4 regions of the Bradyrhizobium sp. USDA 4506 genome follow, and region 3 is predicted to be linked to each of the others. Evidence: predicted binding sites of a transcription regulator. Region 3 holds the regulator's gene; each other region holds the start of a gene.
What was found. The regulator LexA, encoded in region 3, represses DNA repair genes until DNA is damaged. The targets are predictions, from matches to a motif close to TGTTCNNNNTGTGTTCNG.
Positions count from the first base shown of each region.

Region 1 (5,762 bases), 4.0 Mb from region 3:
GACCCGGACGGTGGCCTGGCTGGGGTCGTCAGTGAAGCTGACGTGAAGCTGCGCCAGCCAGGGGATCGATGCGATCTGCATCGTGGCGCCGCCCACCTCGATGCAGGGCCGGGGGCCCGGCAGGAATTCGGCGCGGGCAAGGACCGCGGCCACGGCAAGGGGGACCACCGAGGTCAAAATCTTCAAACGCAACATGACACAACTCGCTCGACCCAAGCTTGCCGCCGATCGCGGTGCTTATGGTTTGCGGAGCGTAAATGAGAGTGGTTACTGTCACGTTGACGCGGCGGGCACCGGCCGGAAGTCGGCGGAGATCACGCGGCGCGACGCAAATCGTCGGCCAATGCACGATAAGACAGCGCTTCGGCGAGATGCAGCCGGCCGATCGTCTCGGCGCCGTCGAGATCGGCAAGCGTGCGCGCCACCCGCAGCACGCGGTGATAGCCGCGCGCGGTGAGGTGCATGTTGTCGGCGGCCTCGCGGAGCAGCTTCTGTCCATGGGCGTCGGGCTGCGCGATGGTCTCGAGCAGCGAGCTCGGCGCTTCCGCATTGGTGCGGACATGCGGCATGCCGGCTGCCGCATAGCGCGCGAGCTGGATGTCGCGCGCGGCCGCAACACGGTCGGCGACCTCGGCCGATCCCTCCGCCGGCGGCGGCAGGATCAGATCAGCCGCAGTCACGGCGGGCACCTCGATCCGCAGGTCGATGCGATCCATCAGCGGGCCGGAGATCCGCATCTGGTAGTCGGCGGTGCAGCGGTCGAGCCGGCCGCGCTTGCAGGAATAGCCGGGCTCATAGGCATGGCCGCAACGGCACGGGTTCATGGCCGCGACCAGCATGAAGCGCGCCGGATAGGTGACGCGGTGGTTGGCCCGGCTCACCGAAACCTCGCCGTTCTCCAGCGGCTGACGCAGCGAATCCAGCACGCGCGGATCGAACTCCGGCAATTCGTCGAGGAACAGCACGCCCTGATGCGCCAGCGAGATCTCGCCCGGTTTGGCGCGCATGCCGCCGCCGGTCAGCGCGGCCATGCTGGCGGAATGATGCGGGCTGCGGAACGGGCGTCGCGCGGTCAGGGCGCCGTCGCGGATCTCGCCGGCAACCGAGGCGATCATCGAGACTTCGAGCAGCTCCGACGGCGACAGCGGCGGCAGGATCGAGGGCAGTCGCGCCGCCAGCATCGATTTGCCGGCGCCGGGCGAGCCGATCATCAGAAGATGATGACCGCCGGCGGCGGCGATCTCGAGCGCGCGTTTCGCGCTCTCCTGGCCCTTGATGTCGCGCAGGTCCAAAAGCGTTTCCTCGCGCTCATGCACCTTCGGCTGCGGCCGCGACAGCACCTGCGTGCCCTTGAAGTGGTTGGCGATCTGGATCAGCGAATCTGCCGCGATGATCTGGATGTCCGGACTGGCCCAGGCGGCTTCCGAGCCGCAGGCGGCCGGGCAGATCAATCCCTCGTCGCGCGAATTGGCGCCGATTGCCGCGGGCAGCACGCCCGCCACCGGCGCGAGCGAGCCGTCGAGCCCGAGCTCGCCGAGCACGGTGAAGCCGTTCAGCGCATCCGGCGGGATCGCGCCGATCGCCGCCATCAGGCCGAGCGCGATCGGCAGGTCGTAATGGCTGCCCTCCTTGGGCAGGTCAGCGGGTGCGAGGTTGACGGTAATGCGGCGGGCGGGAAGCGCGAGGCCGGAGGCGATCAGCGCCGAACGCACGCGTTCGCGGGCTTCCGACACCGCCTTGTCGGGCAGGCCGACGATCGCGAATGCCGGCAATCCCGGCGCAACCTGGACCTGCACGTCGACCGCGCGGGCCTCGATCCCCTCGAATGCGACGGTGGAAACGCGCTGAACCATGCTGCCCCTATTCTTCCGCAATCGAAGGTAGCGGAACCGAGCGGCAAGTGCAAGAACATTACAAGAACGTTCGCGACACCGAGGGCTGGTCGCCCGGTACCAATTCACCGCGCGGCGCATCCGCTTCCGGCCGGTGCGGAAGCGTCGGGCGTCGCGCGCGATGACGCGCGCCTCGCGCGATCGAACACAGCTCGCATCGTCGACAACTGCAGGAATCATTCTCAAGAATCATTCCAGCACGATGAGCATCGCGCGCTTATTGTCGCAGCGCGTCGTCGATTTCCCCGCTGTTTCAGCGATCGCACACTGATCGCGCGCGCAGTCTCGATCTATTCCAACTGCCGAGGTCTGTACTCGCGAGCCCCGCGCTGTAGAGCCGGATCACAAATCCATCCAGGCTGACATCAGGGGCGCCTTCGCGTGATCGATCGACTTGCTTCGCATTCCACCCGTCAACATCCAGCGCTGCGAACGATCGGTCTGTGTACCGCCGCCGTCCTTGCCGCAGGCGTCACGGCCGAACGCGCCGACGCGCAATCGGAACTGCCGCCGGTGAGCGTGGACGCGCCTCAGCAGCGCGCGATCACCGCGAATGCAAAACCGGTTCGTCGTCCGGTGACCGCACGCGCGAGCCGCGCCAACCGCGTGGCTCGATCCCAGCAGGCGACGCCGCCAGCGGCGGCACGATCCGGTGCCGGCGCCGGCGAGCGAGCCGGCGGTCCAGTGGACGGGTTCGTTGCCACGCGTTCGGGCACGGCGACCAAGACCGACACGCCGCTGATCGAAATCCCGCAATCGATCTCGGTCGTCACGACGGACCAGATCAGGAACCAGGGTGCGGAATCGGTGGGCGCGGCATTGCGCTACACCGCAGGCGTCAGCGGCGACGTGAATGGCGGATCGGACACCCGCTTCGGCGGCCTGCAGATCCGCGGCTTCGACATGACGATGCCGGGCCTCTATCTCGACGGCCTGCGGCTGCCGAGCAGCAACTATGTGCACTTCCTCGGGCTCGATCCGTACGGTGCCGAGCGCCTCGAGGTCCTGAAGGGGCCATCGTCGGCGATGTTCGGCGGCAGCGGCACCGGCGGCATCCTCAACTATGTCAGCAAGCTGCCGACCGCGCGCGAGTTCGGGGAAGTGTCGCTGTCGGGCGGCAGCTTCAACCGCTATCAGGGCGAGTTCGATATCGGCGGCCGCGCCAACAAGGAAGGGACGGTGCTGTGGCGCCTGACCGGCGTCGCGCGCGATGGCGAGACCCAGGTCGACTACACCAAGGACAATCGCGTCTTCATCGCGCCCGCCGTCACCGTGAAGCCGAATGAGGACACCACGATCACCTTCCTCGCGAACTACCAGAAGGAACGCACCGGCTGGGGCCTGCAATTCCTGCCGCCGTCCGGCACCGTCTGGGCCAATAACGGCCGCTACATTCCGAACACGCGCTTCGTCGGCGAGCCCGGCTTCAACCAGTTCGACACCGAGCAATCCTCCGTCGGCTACATGCTGTCGCACGACTTCAACGAGGCGCTGACGTTCCGCCAGAACCTGCGCTATTCGTGGATGCACAACGAGCAGAAGAGTTTCTACGGCACCGGCTATGCATCGGCGGCCGACGAGGCCGCGGGCCTGCTGTCGCGCGCCGGCGCCGGCGGCAGCTCGACGATCGGTTCCTTCGCGGTCGACAACCAGCTGCAGGGCAAGTTCGTCACCGGCATGCTGAGCCACACGACGCTGTTCGGCGTCGATTACCGCAACACCTCGTTCCGCGACATGGCCTCGAGCTACAGCACCGGCAAGCTCAACGTCTTCGCGCCGGTCTATACCAACAGCTGGACCAACAACGGACCGTATGACGACACCGGCATCAAGCAGTCGCAGGCCGGCCTCTATCTGCAGGACCAGATCAGGCTCGGCCGGCTGTCGTTCCTGCTTGGCGGGCGGCAGGATTTCGTCACCACGGACCTCGACAACAATCTCGCGAAAACGTCGACGTCGACCGACGCCTCGGCATTCACCGGCCGCGCCGCCGTGATGTACAATTTCGACAACGGCATCGCGCCCTATTTCAGCTATTCGGAATCATTCCTGCCGGTGCTGAGCATCAACGCCGCCGGCGATCTGCTGAAGCCGGAGTCCGGCGTGCAGTACGAAGTCGGTGTCAAGTACCAGCCGGTCGGCATCAATGCGCTGATCACGCTGGCTGCGTTCGATCTGACCCGATCCAACGTCGTCACCTACGCCCCGCCGTTCTATTTCGCCGAGCAGACTGGCGAAGTCAGGTCGCGCGGCGTCGAGCTCGAAGGCACCGCGACGCTGGTCGAGGGCGTCAACATCCGGGGCGGCTACGCCTATGTCGACGCTGAAGTCACCAAGGATCCCGTCAATGTCGGCAAGGCGCCGACCACGGTGCCGCTCAACCGTTTCTCGCTGTGGGGCGATTACACCGTTCAGGGCGGTCCGCTCGCCGGGGTCCAGTTCGGGGCCGGCGTCCGCTATGTCGGATCGACGTTCGGTGACGATGCCAACACCTTCAAGGTGCCGGCGTCGACGGTCGTCGATGCGCTCGTCGCCTATACCAGGGACAATTATCGCCTCTCGCTCAACGTCACCAACCTCGCCGACACGCGCTACGTGGCAGCCTGCTACGGCAACACCAGCTGCTTCTACGCCGAGGGCCGCAAGGCGATCGCGAAGCTGACCTATCGCTGGTGATCACCCCACAACTTGCTGAAATCCCCATGAGACCCATCTTCGGACGACTGCATCGCTGGGCGGGCCTTCTCACCGCGGCCTTCCTGTTCTTCTCGGGCGTCACCGGCGCGATCATCTCGTGGGATCACGAGATCGACGATGTGCTCAACAGGAAGCTGTTCGAGGTGACGAGCTCCGGACCGGCGATCCCGTCGGTCGAGCTCGCCCGGCTGATCGAGCAGCGCGATCATCGCGCCCGCGTCGTCCACATGTTCATGACGGCGGAGAAAGGCGAATCGTTGTGGTTCTTCGTGCTGCCGCGGATCGATCCGGCGACCGGCAAGCGCTACACGCTCGACTACAACCAGGTCTTCCTCGATCCCAACACCGGCGTCGAGCTCGGACGCCGCTATTGGGGCGCGGTCTGGCCGGTGACCCGCGAAAACTTCGTCTCATTCCTCTACAAGCTGCATTACACGATGCACATCCCCGAATTCTGGGGCAGCGATCGCTGGGGCATGCGCTTCCTCGGTGTCATCGCCGTGATCTGGACGATCGATTGTTTCGTCGGCTTCCACCTGACCCTGCCGTCGCGGCGGCGCGCAAGGGCTGAGCGGGCGTCGGCGATACCGGGCCCGCGCGGCAAGAGTTTCTGGACCCGCTGGGCACCGGCCTGGAAGATCAAGACCTCGGGCAGCGCCTATCGAATCAATTTCGACATTCATCGCGCCTTCAGCCTGTGGACCTGGGCGTTGCTGTTCGTGATCGCATTCACGGCATTCTCGCTCAACCTATATTTCGAGGTGTTCTCGCCGTTGATGAAGACCGTGTCCAACTACACGCCGACACCCTACGAGCAGCGGCCATACCGTCATCTCGACGATCCGATCGAGCCAAGGATGGCCTATGCGGAAATCGCCACGCGGGCCGCGGCCGACGGCAAGGCGCGCGGCTGGACCACGCCGATCGGTTCGATCAATTATGGTCCGGCCCACGGCGTCTATGCGGTCGCATTCTTCGAGCCGGGCGACGAACATGGCGCCGCGGGAGTCGGGCCGGCGCAGCTCTACTACGACAGCGAGGACGGCCGTCCGCTCGGCGAGCGGCTGCCATGGGTCGGCACCGCGGCCGACGTGTTCGTGCAGATGCAGTTTCCCCTGCATTCCGGCCGGATCGCCGGCTTGCCCGGGCGCATCCTGATCTCGCTGATGGGAT
Region 1 covers NZ_JBSSBM010000002.1:7,000,935-7,006,696, forward strand. Annotated here, with positions in the region: gene ACVIHF_RS35120 (hypothetical protein) at 1-195, opposite strand, end outside; gene ACVIHF_RS35125 (YifB family Mg chelatase-like AAA ATPase) at 315-1,853, opposite strand; gene ACVIHF_RS35130 (TonB-dependent siderophore receptor) at 2,577-4,568, shown strand; gene fsrB (siderophore utilization protein FsrB) at 4,595-5,762, shown strand, end outside.
Region 1: a site for LexA is predicted at 1,905-1,922, ahead of ACVIHF_RS35125 (YifB family Mg chelatase-like AAA ATPase). Genes of this name have one in related genera too.

Region 2 (5,762 bases), 3.3 Mb from region 3:
CTGCTGTTGCCGCTAAGCTGGGCATAGATCAGCGCCACCAGATGATCCCAGCTCCTGAACGACTTGTCGTAGGCATCCCCGTCCAGACGATCCACAACCGTCTGAAACTGCCGTCGATTGATCGGTTCAAGCAGCCTTCCAAAAATGCTACCGCGATATCGCATGCTCGGCCCTCTGTGTCTCGACAACCAGAAAAGACCGATTTGCCTCGGTCCTGCCGAGCATGCACCGCGACACAGTGAATCATTCCCCGGACACCCCTGCCTTTCAGGGGGAAGGAGAAGTGATCAAGGACCTGCACGTTGGCTTTGATTGTTTAACCGGGATTCGCGTGCCGGATTTCGCGGCGGCGCCCGTTTAATCCGCATCGGGGACTTTGGCAGGGGCGGTATCGTGGGCAGCGTGGCGGTCGATCGGATGTTGCGGGATGCGGTGGCGCATTATGGCGCGGGCCGCGCGGCGGAGGCCGGCACGCTGTGCGGCGACATCCTCACCGCCGATCCCGAGCATGTTCCGGCGCTGCATCTGTCCGCCGTCATCGCCTTCGTGACCGATCGTGCCGCGGAAGGCGCGGTATTGCTCAACCGGGTCTTCAACCTCGATCCGGATCATGCACCGGCGTTCGCCACGCTCGGCGACGCGCTCGCCGTGAAGGGCGAGCACGAAGGTGCGGTGGCGGCGTTCGAGCGCGGCGTGATGCTGCGGCCGCAGGATGCCGGCCTGTACATCAAGCTCGGCGTCGCATTGTGCGATCTGTCGCGCTTCGACGAGGCCGAGACCGCGTTCCGGCGCGCGATTGGGCTCGATGGTGGGCTGACGCGGGCGCGGTTCAACCTCGCTGTCGCGCTGGCCGGGCAGCAGCGGCCGGTCGAGGCGGAACAGGCCTATCGCGAGGTGATCGCGCGCGATCCGGTCTACCGCGGCGTTTGGCTCAACCTCGGCAATGTGCTGAGCGATCAGAAAAGGCACGAAGCGGCCGCCACGGCCTATCGCCGCGGACTTGCCGCGGATCCTGACAATGCCGGACTGCATTGCGGCCTCGGCGCGGCGCTCTATCGCCAGGGCTTGCTGGCGGACGCAATCCTGCACTACCGCCGCGCGATCGCACTCGAGCCCGGCAACATCGCGCCGCAGCGCCTGCTGGCGATGGTGCAGCACGAGGCGGGCGAGCGCGAGGAGGCTGTCCGCATCTATCGGCAGGTCTCGGCCCGCGACCCGTCCGATCACGTCATCCTCAACAATCTCGGCGCCTGCCTGTTCGAGCTCGGACAGGTCGACGACGCCATCGCCTGCGCGGAGCTCACACTGGCGCTGAAGCCGGACTACGCCGCCGCGCACACCAATCTCGGGATCATCTTCGAGGCGCAGAACCTGGTCGAGGCTGCGGTCGCCGCGCATCGGCGCGCCATCGAGCTCGAGCCGCTCTATGCCAAGGGCCACGCCAACCTCGCGGTCGCGCTGCGCAATGCCGGCGAGATCGATGCGGCGCTGGTGGCCTCGCGCCGGGCGATTACGCTCGATCCCAAGCAGCCGCTCGCGCACTACAACCACGCGCATTTCCTCCTGATGAACGGCGAGTTCGAGGAGGGCTTTGAGGAGTATCGGTGGCGCCGCAAGACCAAGATGCTCAGCGACGGCGATCCCGTGTTCGACGAGCCGGAATGGCAGGGCGAGCCGCTCGCCGGACGTACGCTGCTGCTGTTTGCCGAATATGGACTCGGCGACGCCATCAATTTCGTCCGCTATGTGCCGATGCTGACGGGCAGAGGCGGCCGGATCATTCTGCAGGTGCAGCCGGCGCTGGTCGCGCTGCTGCGGCCGATGCTGCCTGATGTCGCGGTGTTCGCGCGCGGCGAGCCGTTGCCGCCGTTCGATCTGCAACTGCCGCTGCTCAGTCTGCCGCGGATCTTCCGCACCACCGTCGAGACCATTCCCGCAGCGACATCCTATCTGCGGGCGGATGCCGGCAAGCTTGCGCGCTGGCGCGAGGCGCTCGCCGGCGTGACCGCGCTGAAGGTCGGCGTGGTTTGGGCCGGCAATCCCAGGCACAAGGGCGACCGCCAGCGCTCGCTGCCGGCGGACGCCGTGCTGCCGCGGCTGGTCACATCGGGCGTGCAGCTCTACAGCCTGCAGAAGGAGCCGCGGCCGGACGATGCTCCGGTGCTGCGGCGTCTTGGCGCAGGTATCGTCGACCTCGCGCCGACGCTCGGCGATTTCGCCGACACCGCGGCGGCCGTCTGCGCGCTCGATCTCGTCATCGCCGTCGACACCTCGGTGGCGCATCTCGCCGGCGCCCTTGGCCGCCCGGTCTGGATGTTGTGTCCCTACGCGCTCGACTGGCGCTGGCTGCGCGACCGCGCCGACACGCCCTGGTATCCGACCATGCGGTTGTTCCGCCAGGACAAGCCGCAGGCCTGGGACCGCGTGCTCGCGCGCGTGTCGGAAGAGCTTGCGCGCGTTGCGGCCGGCGAGCGGGAGTTGCTGTTGCCGGCAGCGGCGAAGTGATCGGCCATCACCCCGCACTCATCCCCTGCGCGCCGCCGAGCAGCTTGGCGTTGAGCCGGCCGCCGTCGAACAGCATTTCGTTCACCGCGCCGTCGACGTCGGAGGAGGTGACCTCGCGGCCGCCGTCCCTGACAATGCTGGCCTGGGCGAGACGGCGCATCAGCTCCTTGATGAAGGCGGCGCTGACGCCTTCGGTGCGTCGCACGGCGTCGTCGATGACGGGCTGTTCGAGCGGCAGGCCCTTGCCGTAGAGCCGGATCAGCTTGCCGCGTCCGGTCTCGTCGGGCAGCGGCACCTCGATGGCCTGGTCGATGCGGCCGGGCCGGCCGGCCAGCGCGCTCTCCAGCTCTTCGGGACGGTTGGAGGTCAGCACGAACAGGATGTCGCAATCCTCCTTCAGGCCGTCCATCTCGTTGAGCAGCTTGTTGAGCAGGGATTCCTCGCACGGCCCGCCCATGTCCTCGCGGTCGCGCGCGATCAGGTCGACGTCCTCGATCACGACCATGGTCGGCTGCAGCAGCCGTGCGAGGTTCATATAGGCGCCGAGCAGCCCGACCTGCTCGGCGGTGATGATCAGCGTGGTGTGATCCGGCAGGTTGGTGGCGAGATAGCGGATGGTGTGGGTCTTGCCGGTGCCGGGCGGGCCGTAGAGCAGGATGCCCTTGCGGGTCGACTGGCCAAGCTCGCGCAGCAGATCGCGGCTTTCGACAAAGCCGAGCACATTGCGATCGAGCAGCCGCAGCGTCCGGTCCGGCAGGATCACATCATCGCGAGCGACCGTCGGCAGGCGATGCACGGTCAAGCCACGCGAACGTCCGCGATAATTGGCGCCATCCTCAAGCGACAGGATCTTGCCGCGATAGGATCGCGCTGCATGCACGGCGGCTTCCAGCTCGGCGAAAGTGCGCTGCACGAAAGCGTTGCCGGTCGCCCCGGCGGGCAACGCGAGCTCGATTCGCAGCGACGGTTCGTGATCATATTCGCGATGGAAGGTCAGCAGCACGGCGTAGCGCAGTTCGCCGGTTCGGCACAGCCATAGTCCATTGGCGAGGCATTTCACCGGCTCGGCCTCGCCGATATCGACATCGCGATATTGCGGCGGCGCGATCGCCGGCGCATTGCGGCCGGCCTTCATCAGCGCCGCGAAGTCCAGCGTCTCGTAGCGATATTCTTCATGGATGCCGAAGAAGTGGATTGGATCGGTGAACAGCTTGTCGATTGCGACCTGAACGTCGGCGCGCATGTGGCCCGGAAACTGTCGCGCCCGTGTCACGATCAGGTTGCGTGGCACGCCGGCGAAATGCCAGTCGAGCGCAACGTAAGCGGACCGAAACGTCTCGCCCGGCAATTCTTCCGAGCTGCGCCGTGCAGCGAGCAGGCAGTCGCTGCACAGCGACGCAGTCGTACCGGAGATCAGAATCTCCGTCACGGCCCTCGGGGCTTCGCAGAGATCGCAGGGGCGGCTGGCGTCGGCCGACTCGGTGGTGATCATCAACGGCTGGCCGTTGGAGCGGATCAGCCACTTCGCCGAGTTGAAGATGGCTCGCGCGACCGGTCCCGGAAAGGGGCCGCACGGAATGGCGCCCTTGGCCTCGATCAAGGCAGCGGAGGCGATGGCTTCCTGCTCGGATTTCCCAAACACCGTACGCAACAAATCCTGCACGAATTCCAGCGGGGTTTCATCGTCGTCGTGAATGAAGAGCCGCACCGGACCGTCGTCGCTAAACACGTCGTGCATGAGACCCCCGAAACGCAATCGGGAACAAAAGAACAAAATAAGAACATCACGGCGGCTCCTGCGCGTCAAGCGAAAGATTCTGCCGTCTCATCCCTGACGTGTAGTGAGCCGATCGGCCGGGAACGCGCACTGGAAGTGTAAACGCGGCTCAACGCCTGTGACGATTGTGTTGCGGCAAATGCCAAGAGATGGCCGTCACAGCGGCAAACTTCCGACACACCATCGGGGCGAAAAGGAGTATCCGACATGGCGCGAGCGCGAGAGCAGATTCCTCCCAAGGGTTTGCGGTCGCGCAGTTATTTTATGAGGCCCTCGTGTCGCACAAACTTCGCCTTGCGCTGCTTCTCGTCTTCACCTTGTTCGTCTCTCCCGCGCTGGCGCAGCCGGCCACCAAGCCGGCGCCGCCGCAACCCGCTATCGGCGACGCGCTGACGCCCGAGCAGGCGAAACGTGCGCTCGACACGCTGCAGGACGACAAGAAGCGCGGCGAGATCATCAACACGCTGCGCGCCATCGCCAATGCCTCGCCGCAGGCGGCGGCGCAGCCGGCGCCTGCGCCCGAGCAGCATTCGCCGATCCCGCTCACCGCCGACAGCCTCGGCGCACAGCTGTTGCTGATGGTGTCCGAACAGGTCGGCGAGATGTCGCGCGAGGTCGCCGACGTCGCGCGCACGCTGACACATTTCCCGGCGTTCTATTACTGGTTCGTGCGCACCGCCAATGATCCGGTCGCCTATGGCCTCTTGATCGATATCGCCTGGAAGCTGGCGCTGGTGTTCGGCTGCGCGCTGGCCGCCGAATGGGTGGTGTTCCGCCTGATCAAGCGGCCGGTCGCGTTCCTGGAAGCGCGGCTGCCGCAGACCGCGCGCATGCCGGTGCAGACGCTCGCCAGCGTCGATCCGCCGTCGTCGGTTGCCGACGTCACGCCGGCGCCCGAGTTGCAGCGGCGCCGGCTCAGCCTGGCGCGGGCCTGGCAGTCGCTGGTCCGGCTGCCCTTCGTGCTTGGACGCCTGCTACTTGAATTGCTGCCGGTCGTCGTATTCGGCGGCATCGCCACCGCGCTGCTCGGCACCGAGATCGGCGATCAGTCGACCACGCGGCTCGTGATCCTTGCCGTCGTCAACGCCTATGTGTTCTCGCGCGTCTTGATCTGCGCGGTGCGCGCGCTGGCGGGACCGTTCGGCCTGTTCCGCGTCCGTGCCGAAACCGCGGCCTATATCGAGATCTGGGCCCGGCGCATCGTCGCCGTCGGCGTCTCGGGCATCGCCTTTGCCAATGTCGCGCTGCTGCTCGGGCTGCATCGCGCCGGCTATGCCGCGCTGATCCGGCTCGTGATGCTGGTCGTGCATCTGTTCGTCGTCGTCATCATCCTGCAGTGCCGCCGCCAGGTCGCCGACGCCATTCGCGCGCCGGCCGATCGCACCGGGCTTGCGGCGCGGACGCGCAACCGGCTCGCGGCGCTCTGGCATGTGCTGGCGATCGCGCTCGACCTCGCGCTGTGGGCAGTGTGGGCGCTCAA
Region 2 covers NZ_JBSSBM010000002.1:6,323,095-6,328,856, reverse strand. Annotated here, with positions in the region: gene ACVIHF_RS32000 (IS4 family transposase) at 1-164, opposite strand, end outside; gene ACVIHF_RS31995 (tetratricopeptide repeat protein) at 418-2,505, shown strand; gene ACVIHF_RS31990 (ATP-dependent Clp protease adaptor ClpS) at 2,513-4,243, opposite strand; gene ACVIHF_RS31985 (mechanosensitive ion channel family protein) at 4,558-5,762, shown strand, end outside.
Region 2: a site for LexA is predicted at 4,272-4,289, ahead of ACVIHF_RS31990 (ATP-dependent Clp protease adaptor ClpS). Genes of this name have one in related genera too.

Region 3 (5,762 bases):
CCGGCGCGAGCTAGGCAAGGCGCGACGATCCAGGTACCCGGGCGTTGCCGGTCCGTATTCTGCATCCGTTCCGCTAGTCGGGTGACGGGGCCATCCGCTAGCCTGCCGGCCGGCAGGGATCGCAAGCGGAATGGCGGAGCAGGGCACGACGCCGGGCGGCAAACGCGGCTACGCGGGGACGTGGCCGCCGCGCACGGCTGCGCCGGTCGGCGGCTTTCTCCCGGCGCGCGCCGGCATCTGGAAGCCTCTCGTCGAGACAGTGCGGCAATGGGCGCGCGCGGAGGCGGGGGCGGGCCGCCTGTTGCCCTGGGTGCCGGTGGCGTTCGGCACCGGCATCGCGTTCTATTTCGCGGCCGAGCACGAGCCGGTGCTGTCGGTCGCGGCCACCGTCGCAATCCTGCTCTGCCTGCTGGCGCTGCTGCTGCGGCGGCGCAGCGTGTTTCCCGTTATCGTGATGCTGGCCGCGGTCGCCGCGGGCCTTGCGACGGCGACCTGGAAGACGGCGCGCGTCGCTCACACGGTGCTGGCGCGACCGATGTTCTCGGTGGCGCTGACCGGCTTCGTCGAGACGCGCGACATCCGCGAGTTTCGATGGAGAGCCCGCGCGACATGACGAAGCTCAATCGGGTCCGGCTCTCGGTGAAGAAGGGCACCGCGCCCGATGTCGGCAGCTTCGTTGAGTTGAAGGCGCGGCTGTTGCCGCCGCTCGGGCCGCAGCGCCCGGGCTCCTATGATTTCGGCCGTGACCTGTATTTCCAGGGCATCGGCGCCTCCGGCTTCGTGATGGGCGCCGTCAAGACCAGGGAGCCGCCTGCGACCGGCGGCTTTGCGCTGCGCTACGCCGCCTTCATGCAGGGCCTGCGCGACGCCATCGACGCGCGGATTCGCACCACGCTCGACGGCGACCAGCGCGCGATCGCAACCGCCTTGCTCACCGGCCGGCGCGATGCGATCTCGACGCCGGTCAACGATGCGATGTTCATCTCGGGGCTCGGCCATGTGCTGTCGATCTCCGGCTACCACATGGCCGTGGTCGCCGGCGTCGTGTTCTTCGCGGTGCGCGCGCTGCTCGCGCTGTTTCCGGCGCTGACGGCGGGGCATCCGATCAAGAAATGGGCCGCGGCGGCCGCGCTGGTCGCCGCGGCGTTCTATCTGTTGCTGTCGGGCGCGGAGGTCGCGACGCAACGGTCGTTCTTCATGACCGCCGTGGTGCTGCTCGCCGTGATCGTCGACCGCCGCGCGATCACCTTCCGGACGCTGGCGGTGGCGGCGCTGATCGTGCTCGCGATCGCGCCGGAGGCGCTGGTGCATCCCAGTTTCCAGATGTCGTTCGCCGCGACGCTCGGGCTGGTGGCGCTGGTGCAGATCGGGCTGCCGAACCTGCTGGCGTCGCCCGACCATTCGGCGACCGCGCGCGTCGCGCTGTGGGGCGGGCGCGAGCTCACGATGCCTGATGCTGGCCTCGCTGGTGGCGGGGCTGGCGACGACGCCCTATGCCGCATTCCATTTCCACCGCGTGACGCCCTACGGGCTGCTTGCGAACCTTGCGGCGATGCCTGTCGTCTCGGCGGTCGTGATGCCGGCCGGCCTGCTCGGGCTCGTCGCCATGCCGGTCGGCTTCGACGGACTGTTCTGGGCGATCATGGGTCTTGGCATCGACTGGATGATCCTGGTGACGCAATGGGTCGCCGCACTCCCGGGCGCGGTCGGCCGCATGGCGGCGTTCGGCATCGGGCCGCTGATCGCAGCGAGCGCCGGCCTCATCCTGCTCGGGCTGCTGCGCACGCCGCTGCGCTGGTCAGGCGCGGTGCTGCTGCTGGTGGCCTCGGTCTGGGCGCTCAGGGTGCCGCAGCCGGACGTGCTGATCTCGGGCGACGGCCGCAACGTCGCGGTGCGTGGCGGTGACGGGTGGCTGCATCTGATGCACAGCGCCAAGGATGCATTTTTGGTCAAGGAGTGGCTGGCGGCGGACGCCGACGCGCGCACCGCCACCGATGCGTCGCTCGGCGAGGGCGTCTCGTGCGATGCCGGCGGCTGCGTGACCCAGGGACCCGGCGGCGTCTTCGTCGCGCTGGCGACCCGGCCGGAGGCGCTGGCGGACGACTGCGAGCGCGCAGCCCTGATCGTGACGGCGCGGCCGGCGCCGCAGGGCTGCGCGGCATCGGTGATCGATGCCGAGCGGCTGCGCCGCCACGGCGCGCTGGTGCTGCGAAGGATCAGGGACGGCTACGCCGTCGATGCGGTCAAGCCCGGCGGGATCGACCGGCCGTGGTCGCCGGCAGTTCCCGGCGACGGCGAGAGCGAAACGACGCTGCGCGCGCCCGCCGCCGCGCCGCGGCCTGCGGTGGATGCGACGCCGGCCGAGACCGATCTGCAGGGCGATGATTAGCCGTGGTCCGGCGAGGGGCCGCTCGGCAGCTCGAACAGGCCGAGATGGTATTCGTCGGAGTCGGGGCCGGCGTCGGGCTTCTTGACGAGGGTGAAGGAAGCCTCGGGAAATTGCTCCCAGACTTTCAGGTCGTCGGCCGTTACCGTCAGCCAACCGAACCGGAACATGTAGCGGCCCGGTTCCGTGACGCGTCCAGCCTTTTGCCATGTGACCTTATCGACCACCGCGCACGTCCTCCGTGCCCGATGATGCGCCAAGGCGCCGGCCGACGCAAATCTCCTTCTGCGCCCCGGAAGCGGGAGTCCGGGGTCGCCCGAAATTGCTTAGGTCATCCGCCGCCGAACAGCTCATTCCGCGGCGACGATGCGCTCAACCCAAAAACAGCGTTGCGAATGCGGAGGGCCGCCGCTCCACAACCTTCGGCTTCTGCTCGACCGGCGGATGCAGCGCCGGCAATTGCAGCACGCTAACGCGCTGTCCCTCGACCAGCTGGGTCACCAGCACATGGCTGCCGTCGGGGAATTCGACCGCGTCATGATGCCGATCAGGCACGTCGGGCTCGACTTCGTTGAACACGCCGACGCGATAGTTCAGCGTCTTGGTCCAGATCCAGCGGCTGTCGTAGCGAACGTTCTCGGCGAAAGCGAGCTCGGTGCCCGGCAGCATGCAGACCGCGACAGTGGGGTCATTCTCCGAAGCAAAGCCGCGGGTCGACGTGCCGCGGAACGTCGTCGTGATCAGCGTCTCTCCGACAATGGCGGGGCGCGATGCCACGGCGTGCAGACTATAGTCACACATCGGATGGCTCCTCATTTCGAGGTAGCGACCCGTGCCTCTCCTTGAGGCATTAGGGCCTCTACCAGAGTGGACGATAGCGAACGAGCGTCTGCTCGTTTCTGGGCGATTGTACGACTGGTCCGAGATCGCTCCGATCACAAACACGCGACGCTGCGCGAGAGGTATCGGAGCGCATCGGGCAGGCCGTACGCTACACTATCATGCAAGGAACGATCCGACGTGTTGCTCGTTCCCGGCCGCCGCAAGTATTTGCAATTCAGTATTTGCGATAAAGGCCGATCAGCTTGCCCTGGATGCGGACCCGGTTCGGCGGCAGGATGCGCACTTCATAGGCGGTGTTGGCCGGCTCGAGCGCGATCGATGCGCCGCGGCGGCGGAAGCGCTTCAGGGTGGCTTCCTCCTCGTCGATCAGCGCCACCACGATGTCGCCGGTATTGGCGACGTCGTTGCGCTGGATCAGCGCCATGTCGCCGTCGAGGATGCCGGCATCGACCATCGAGTCGCCGCGCACCTCGAGCGCATAGTGCTCGCCGGCACCGAGCATGTCGGGCGGCACGCTGATGGTGTGGCTGCGGGTCTGCAGCGCCTCGATCGGCGTACCGGCGGCGATCCGGCCCATCACGGGGACCGCGACCGGACGGTTGCCGTCGTCCTCGGCAATCGGCGGCGTGCTGGCGCGCCGGCCGAGGGTGCCTTCGATGACGCTGGGCGTGAAGCCGCGGCGGCCGTTGCCGCCGCCGGCCGAGAGTTCGGGCAGCTTGATGACCTCGATGGCGCGGGCGCGGTTCGGCAGGCGGCGGATGAAGCCGCGCTCCTCCAGCGCAGTGATCAGGCGGTGGATACCGGACTTCGAGCGCAGGTCGAGCGCATCCTTCATCTCGTCGAAGGAGGGCGGTACGCCGGCCTCTTTCAGACGTTCATTGATGAAACGCAGTAGTTCGTACTGTTTGCGCGTGAGCATCTCGAGTATTCCCCCGGTTGATAGCGTCGTTCGATTCCGAGACTCTTCTGGTGGGGCCTGCAGGCCGGGCCTGACCTCAGGAGCATGTGCTCGATGCACCTGCTTCCACGCGGCTTCCCGATTGTAGACACCAGTACTCGAAACAAATCATGAACGGACACTATATGTTCGATATGTGTTCCGCAACCACTTAATTTCCGGTGAACGTGTCGGGCAACGCACAATCGGCGGGGCGCGAAAACCCTATTCGGGCAGTGTCAGGATCTCGCATTCGCTGCCTTCGACGGCCGCCGCCGCGAACGGCGGGCGCACGAGAAGTGCCCGTGCCGCAGCGAGATTCCCGAGCAGCGACGAGTCCTGCTGCGTCACCGGCGTTGCGATCAGCGTGCCGTCCTCGCGCGCTTCGAGACGCGCACGCAGATAGTCCTCGCGCTGGTCGTTGGCTGCGAGGTCGCGGCCGAGCAGGGCGCTCGCGCGGCGATGATGAATCACTTTCCGGCCGCTCAGCGCCCGAATCAACGGCACCAGGAACAGGAAGGCGCAGACATAGGACGACACCGGATTGCCGGGCAGACCGATCACCCGCATCGCGCCGAGCCGGCCATGCATCATCGGCTTGCCGGGCCGCATCGCAATCCGCCAGAACGCCATCTCGACGCCCTCGGCTTCCAGCGACCGCTTGACGAGATCGTGGTCGCCGACCGAGGCGCCGCCTGTCGTGATGAGGACATCGGCGCCGGCCTCGCGTGCCCGGCGGATGCCCGCCGTGGTCGCCTCTGCCGTGTCGGCGGCAACGCCGAGGTCGACGGTCTCGGCGCCTTCGGCGCGCGCCAGCGCTCGCAGCGCGTAGCCGTTGGAATAGACGATCTGGCCGGGACCGGGCTGCGAGCCCGGCATCACCAGCTCGTCGCCGGTCGCCAGCACCGCGACCTTCGGGCGGCGGCGCACCGCAAGTTCCGGATAGTTCATGGCGGCCGCCAGCGACAGCGCGCGGTCGGACAGGCGGCTGCCGCCGGCGAGCAGCACCTCGCCCTCACGGAAGTCGACCCCAGCCGGGCGGATGTGCCGCCCGACGCTGGCGGCCTCCGTGATCGTGATGTGGTCGCCGTCGACGGCGGTGTCCTCCTGGATGATCACCGCGTCGGCGCCATTGGGGATCACGCCGCCGGTGAAGATCCGCACCGCCTCGCCGGCGCCGACCGTCCGCTCGAACGGCCGGCCGGCGGCGACTTCGCCGATCACCTTGAGCCGGGCCTTTAGATCAGCCGCATCGGCGGCGCGCACCGCATAGCCGTCCATCGCCGACATCGGCTGCGGCGGCTGGGTGCGGAGCGCCGCGAGGTCGTGCGCAAGCGTGCGGTGGTAGGCGGCATCGAGCGCGACCATCTCCTCCGGCAGCGGTTCGGCGCCGGCGAGGACGGCGGACAGGGCATCGGCAACCGGCATCAGGGCCACGCTCAGAGCTCCTCAATTCTTAATGTTCAAATTCCAAGTGCGGTCAAAGCCCTTGCCACGTCATCCGTCGACGTCACGTGGATAGCATGAAGGCCGCGCGCCCGCGCACCTTCGATATTGGCGGCCAGGTCGTCGAAGAACAGGATCCGCGACGCCGGC
Region 3 covers NZ_JBSSBM010000002.1:3,000,536-3,006,297, reverse strand. Annotated here, with positions in the region: partial or broken gene ACVIHF_RS16295 (ComEC/Rec2 family competence protein) at 131-2,389, shown strand; gene ACVIHF_RS16290 (hypothetical protein) at 2,386-2,613, opposite strand; gene ACVIHF_RS16285 (hypothetical protein) at 2,759-3,187, opposite strand; gene lexA (transcriptional repressor LexA) at 3,444-4,148, opposite strand; gene ACVIHF_RS16275 (molybdopterin molybdotransferase MoeA) at 4,392-5,603, opposite strand; gene ACVIHF_RS16270 (HAD family hydrolase) at 5,630-5,762, opposite strand, start outside.

Region 4 (5,762 bases), 5.3 Mb from region 3:
GTGGCTTGGGGGCAGCCTTGGAGTCAACCTTGGGGGCCGGCGTCGGGCGCTCGGGAGAATCGTGAACCATGGGCCGTAAACTAAGTGCTTGGGCGACCGGTCGCCAGCGCTGACGGCACCAACAAAAAGCACCTCGATTGCAGGAGGTTACCGGGGCCCCGCGCGCATGCGGGAGGGGTGTGTAACACCTTGTTAAGACTGATGAGCGGGCCGGTAACCGGGCTTAACAGCCCTTTAACTTAAAACTCTCGATAAACCTTAGCGAAAAAAGTGGAATTCCGTAACCACGCCGGCCCTGGCCGGCGGGCTGCGGCAGTTGCGTTCTGGAGAGTACCAATGCCCCGGTTTGTTGCGCGTGCGCTGGCACTGATCGTTGCAGGCTGGACGACCTCGGCGGCGTCGGCCGATCTCAACTACGGATCGCCCTATACCGTCTATCAGCCGCTCAATGCCTATAGCTGGGCCGGCCCCTATCTCGGCGGCAATGTCGGCTATGGCTGGGGCTCGGTCGAGAACAACCCGACCAAGCCGTCCGGTTTCGTCGGCGGTGTACAGGCCGGCTACAACTTCCAGAACGGCTCCCCCTGGGTGTTCGGTATCGAGGCCGATATCCAGGGCACCACAGCCGACGACCGGTTCGCGCCGTGGAAGTTCTCCAACCCGTGGTTCGGCACGGTGCGCGGCCGCGCCGGCTATGCGGTCAACAACGTGCTGTTCTACGCGACCGGCGGTCTCGCCTTCGGCGAACTGCGCGGCGAGACGTTCGGCATCACGGAGAGCCACACCAATGCGGGCTTCACCGTCGGTGCCGGCGCCGAAATGGGCTTTGCCCCGCACTGGAGCGCCAAGATCGAGTATCTCTACGTCGACCTTGCCAACAGCAATTTCACGATCACCGGTGGCGTGTCGAACGGCTACAGCTTCAGCCTGGTTCGCGCCGGCATCAACTATCACTTCTGAGAACAAGAAAACGTCGACCATCAACTCCCGGCCGCGCCTTGCGCGGCCGGGTTTTTCTTTGTGTTGATGATCTCAACGTCGTGCACGGCGGCATGCATGCCGCGGCGTCCGCGAATCCAATCGGTGGGCCGCACGTGTGGGATATGCGGCACCGCCAGTCGCGTCCGCATCATGCAGGTGGTCATCCAGCGAGCGCTAGCCGCGCTCGGCAGTCAACTCACACGCAACGCCTCATTCGGTGTTCATCCCGAGCCGCGCATCGCGAGCGCTCGTCATGAGACCACCAGGTTGACCGCCTTCGGGCCCTTGCCCTTCTTGTCGGGCTCAACCTCGAACGTAATGCGTTGTCCTTCAGTCAGGTCCTTCAATCCTGCACGCTCGACGGCTGTGATGTGAACGAACACATCGCGGCCGCCATCATCAGGCTTGATGAAGCCGTAGCCACGCTCTCCGTTGAAGAACTTGACTGTCCCAGTCATGGCCATCGGGAAACTCCTCCCCCGTATTGCTCCACCGCTACGCGCACGCCGCGTAGCGGTTGACCGACATTCGCTTGTCGGAAGCTTGGCCACCTGAACAGGCCGGCGTCACGCCGCCGGTCCGCCTGGATTTTATTTCGGCCTTGTCACTCCGCCGCAACCATTCGCGGAAGCGGAACGTAAAGCCAGTCGTAACAGGATGAGCATAATACGGTTCCGCGCAAATTGCCTATGCTCAAAATTGAACTTTTCAGTAGGAGGTGTCGATCATGGTTTAGGCGTCTCGAGTCTGAAGCGTCCCGCGCCGCCTTGACCGAGCGGCTTCTCGAGTTCGGGCAGGATGATCTTCAACTCATTCGCCAGCGTCCACGGCGGATTCACCAGCAAAAGCCCTGTGGAAACGAGGCCTGCGCCTGCTTCTTGCGGTGCCACACTGAATTCCAATCGCAGGCATTTGCCGGCGGGCCGGCTGCTTGCTGCTGCAGCGGCCACACTGCGCGTTAGCTCGTCGGTGGCTCTCCGGGTTTTTACGGGGTACCACAAAAGATACGAGCCGGTCGGCCACTTCGCGTACGCTTCCGTGAAAGCACTGGCCAGCCGCTCGAACTCGTCCTTCGCTTCGAACGGCGGATCGATCAGCACCAGGCCGCGCCGTTCGTTCGGCGGCACGAATGCGGGCAGCGCCATCCAGCCGTCGAGATCGACGACGCGCGCTTGCGCGTCGCGTCGCAAGGCGTCGATCAGTTGTTTGCGCGCCGTCGGTTCGATCTCGCAGGCGGTGAGGCGATCTTGCGGACGCAGCAGCGCCCGCGCGATCAACGGCGAACCAGGATAGGCTTTCAGGTCGCCTTTCGGATTGAATGCTCTGACGATGTCGAGATAGGGCGCGATCAGCGGCAATGCCTGGTCGGAGAGCCGCGCCTGCATCAGCCGGGCGATGCCGGTGAGCCATTCGCCGCCGCGCTGCGCTTCGCTCGACGTCAAATCATAGAGGCCGGCGCCGGCATGGGTGTCGATGACGCGGAACGGCGCCGGCTTGTCCTGCAGATAGGTGAGCATGCGCACCAGCACGATGTGCTTGATGACGTCGGCAAAGCTGCCGGCATGAAAGGCGTGACGGTAGTTCATGTGATGATCGTGCTGCGCTCCCAAAGAGTGCGCATGTTGTACTCGTCATGCCCGGGCTTGTCCCGGCCTTCGCTAAAGCTTCGGCGGGGTTAACGTGCGGGCTCGGCGAAGCCTTGGCGTAGCCGGCTCCCGGGCATCTGCGCCTTATCCTGCTTGTTTCACGATGGCGCAGGTGGCCGGGGCGTTCTGCGCGACGACGCGCAGCGCGGGTCTGCCGGCCATGACGCAGAGAGTTTCAGCCGCCGCGAACCGGCGGCATCAGCACCTGATCGCGGCGGCAGGCGCGGCGATCGATTTCCTCGCAGGAGCGGAATTGCAGATCCTTGCTGAGGCAGATCCGCACCTCGCTGAGCCGCTTGCTGTCACAGGTCACCGAGATCGCGGAGTTGCTGAGGCCCGGATTGACCTTGATGAACGCCGTTTCCAGCTCGTCGGGTGCGACCGTCTTCGGCTCCGACAATTGCAGGAATTCCTCGGGGATCTTCACCGTGGCGCGGGCCTTGCGGATGGCTTCGAAATAGGCGCGTTCGCCGAGACCGGAGCAGGTGCCGTGCTTGTCCCACTCGTTGTAGATCAGCCCGGGCGCCGGCATCAGGTCGAGCATCGAGCTCATGATGCTGCGGGCGAGTCGCGGCGAGGGCCGCTGGCAGTATTCCGGAAAGCCCCGCTCATATTGCGGCCAGAGGCCGTGCACCACGAAGGAATAGGGCCGTCCGCCGCACTGCGCCTGCGTGCCGCGGCCGTTGTTGCCGCGCTCGCTCGCCGCCTCGCAGAACGAGGGCGACCACGACAGCGACAGCACGTAGAAATCGAACTCACCGGGCGCATTCTGGCGGCGATCCTGGGCCGACGCCCCGACCGCACCGCACAGAATAATAGCAACCGAAATCAAAAATCGGGAAATCGTGTCCAACCGAGGCATCAAATGCTCCCCTCACTCGACCGCCCGGAGCCTAGCAGGCCGCGAGAACATTTCAAGAACAAAAAGCCGCCGTCCAAATGGCGGCGGCTCCTGCTTGAGCAGTCTGGTCGGAGATCAGGGCCGGGCGGCCTTGCAGGACGGGTTATAGGCCCAGTTGCGGTCGAGCCCCGCGACGCACCATTCGACGCCCTGATTGATGCTGGCAAAGCCGCCATCCTCGATGATCGAATAGTGCACCTTGCGCACCTTGCCGTCGCTCAGCATCGCCTCGCCCGTGCAATAACGGCGCGGAATATTGTCGGACTGCCAGGGACGGAAGGCGGTTTCGTGAATCCCGTTGAAGCCGGTGATCACGAGCGGCGAATTCCAGAAGGTGGCTTCCTTTTCCTGGAATTGCGTGCTGATGACCGTCAGGGCCTTCTCGCATGGGGCCACATTGCCGTCATAGCGCGGGCCGGACAGCCAGAAGTTCATTTCGAGCGGATTGGCGGCCTGGGCCGTACCCCCGAAAGCCAGCAGGCCGACCACGAGTGCGGCGCCGAGGCCGAGCTTGCGGCCGAGTTTATTGCGGGAGTTGAACAGGTTGCGCATGGGAATCCACCCGATTATCCGATGCCGCGGACGGTGCCGCGAAGCCCCGGCAAGGTCAAGTGCAGGGCGGCAACACCTGCGGAGAAGTCCACTTTGGGGAGCCGGCTCGTTCTTTTCACGGTCGCCGGCGCACTCTATGTTGGCTCGAAGCGAAATGGAGTCTGCGATGCGAAGGAAATTGGCCGCGTGCCTGGTTGCCGTTTGCGGGATGCTGGCCGTTGTGCCGGCGCGGGCGGATTGGATGCAGCCGGTACCGCCGTTCAAGGGCAATGATACCGGCGGTATCATCGCCTATACGCTGGCGACCCAGAGCGACGCCCGGCAACTCGCAGTCGATCACTGCGCCTCCTACGGCAAGGTGGTTAAGTTCCTTGCGATGCAGAACTATCCGGGCGGCTACATCTCTTTCGCCTGTCGCTGGGTGCCCTATGGCGCAGCCCAGAGGCCGCTGCGCACGCTCTACTGAGCGCGCACCGGATCTTTCGATCGTTCAGCCGGGAGCCGACCGCATGACCCGACAGCTTGCCTTGCTTGGTTCGGCTGTGTGCCTTGTCCTGTCCGCTGGCGCCGCAAGTGCCGTCGACCTGCCGATCCGCAAGGCCGGTCTGTGGGAGATGAAGATGGTGCGCACCGGCGGGCCGATGCCCGAAATCACCATGCAGCACTGCACCGACGAGACCACCGACAAGGAGATGAGCGCGGCGGCCTCGCCGATGGCCAAGGAAGTCTGCTCGAAGCAGGATATCCAGAAGACCGCGACCGGCTATGTCAGCGACAGCGTCTGCAGCGTCGCCGGCATGACGATGCAGAGCCATGCCGAGATCGTCGGCGATTTTAATTCCGCCTACACGGTGAAGAGCGCCTCCCATGCCGAGGGCGGCGCGGCCGGCTCGCGCGACACCACGATGACCATCGAGGCGAAATGGCTCGGCGCCTGCAAGAGCGACCAGAAGGCCGGCGACATCATCATGCCCGGCGGCATGAAGATGAACGTCAAGGACATGGAAAAGCTGAAGGGCCTCCTGCCCAAGCAGAAGTAGCGCGCAGCGCATCCGGCTGTTGCCGCGCGCCTGAATGCATCGCCTCGCACGCTGAGAGGCTGCGCCGCTTGCCGCACCATCATTTCGAGTAGCTCGCGACGAAAATGCGGAGCAACCTTGCGCTGACGCGATGCGCAATCCATCTGATCCTTCCCGTCACCCCCAGGGCTATCGCATATGCCCCTTGGCGACCGCGCAAGTGCTTGGCCTCGTGGTTCGAGACGCGCCGCAAGCGGCGCTCCTCACCATGAGGGTCTACTATTGTGCCGCAGAACAAGACCTCATCCTGAGGAGCCCGCCGAAGGCGGGCGTCTCGAAGGATGGCCACGAGCACGCCGCCACGAAATGCGATAGCCTTTGCGCGGAGATGACGGTTCACCGCGTTCGTGCGCTCCTTGGCGCGCGATGACGTCGACGGGATGCAACATCATTGAATGATCGCCGCGTGCTCCCGCGTTCGAGACTCTCTGCGAGAGACGACGCGCATCGCATTCGTCGTGTCGAAAGCCTGACGCGCCAACATGTCGTTTTGAATCGTTCCAGTGATGCGCATCTTGAATCACTCCAGTGTTGCGCTTCGTTGCTGCTTCCATCGATTCTATTTTGCGCGTGTGGAATTTCGATCATCCCGCCGATAGAAGT
Region 4 covers NZ_JBSSBM010000002.1:8,328,217-8,333,978, forward strand. Annotated here, with positions in the region: gene uvrC (excinuclease ABC subunit UvrC) at 1-70, opposite strand, end outside; gene ACVIHF_RS41385 (outer membrane protein) at 337-960, shown strand; gene ACVIHF_RS41390 (cold-shock protein) at 1,233-1,445, opposite strand; gene ACVIHF_RS41395 (23S rRNA (adenine(2030)-N(6))-methyltransferase RlmJ) at 1,707-2,567, opposite strand; gene ACVIHF_RS41400 (ribonuclease T2 family protein) at 2,803-3,489, opposite strand; gene ACVIHF_RS41405 (hypothetical protein) at 3,604-4,080, opposite strand; gene ACVIHF_RS41410 (hypothetical protein) at 4,247-4,546, shown strand; gene ACVIHF_RS41415 (DUF3617 domain-containing protein) at 4,590-5,120, shown strand.
Region 4: a site for LexA is predicted at 3,533-3,550, ahead of ACVIHF_RS41400 (ribonuclease T2 family protein). Genes of this name have one in related genera too.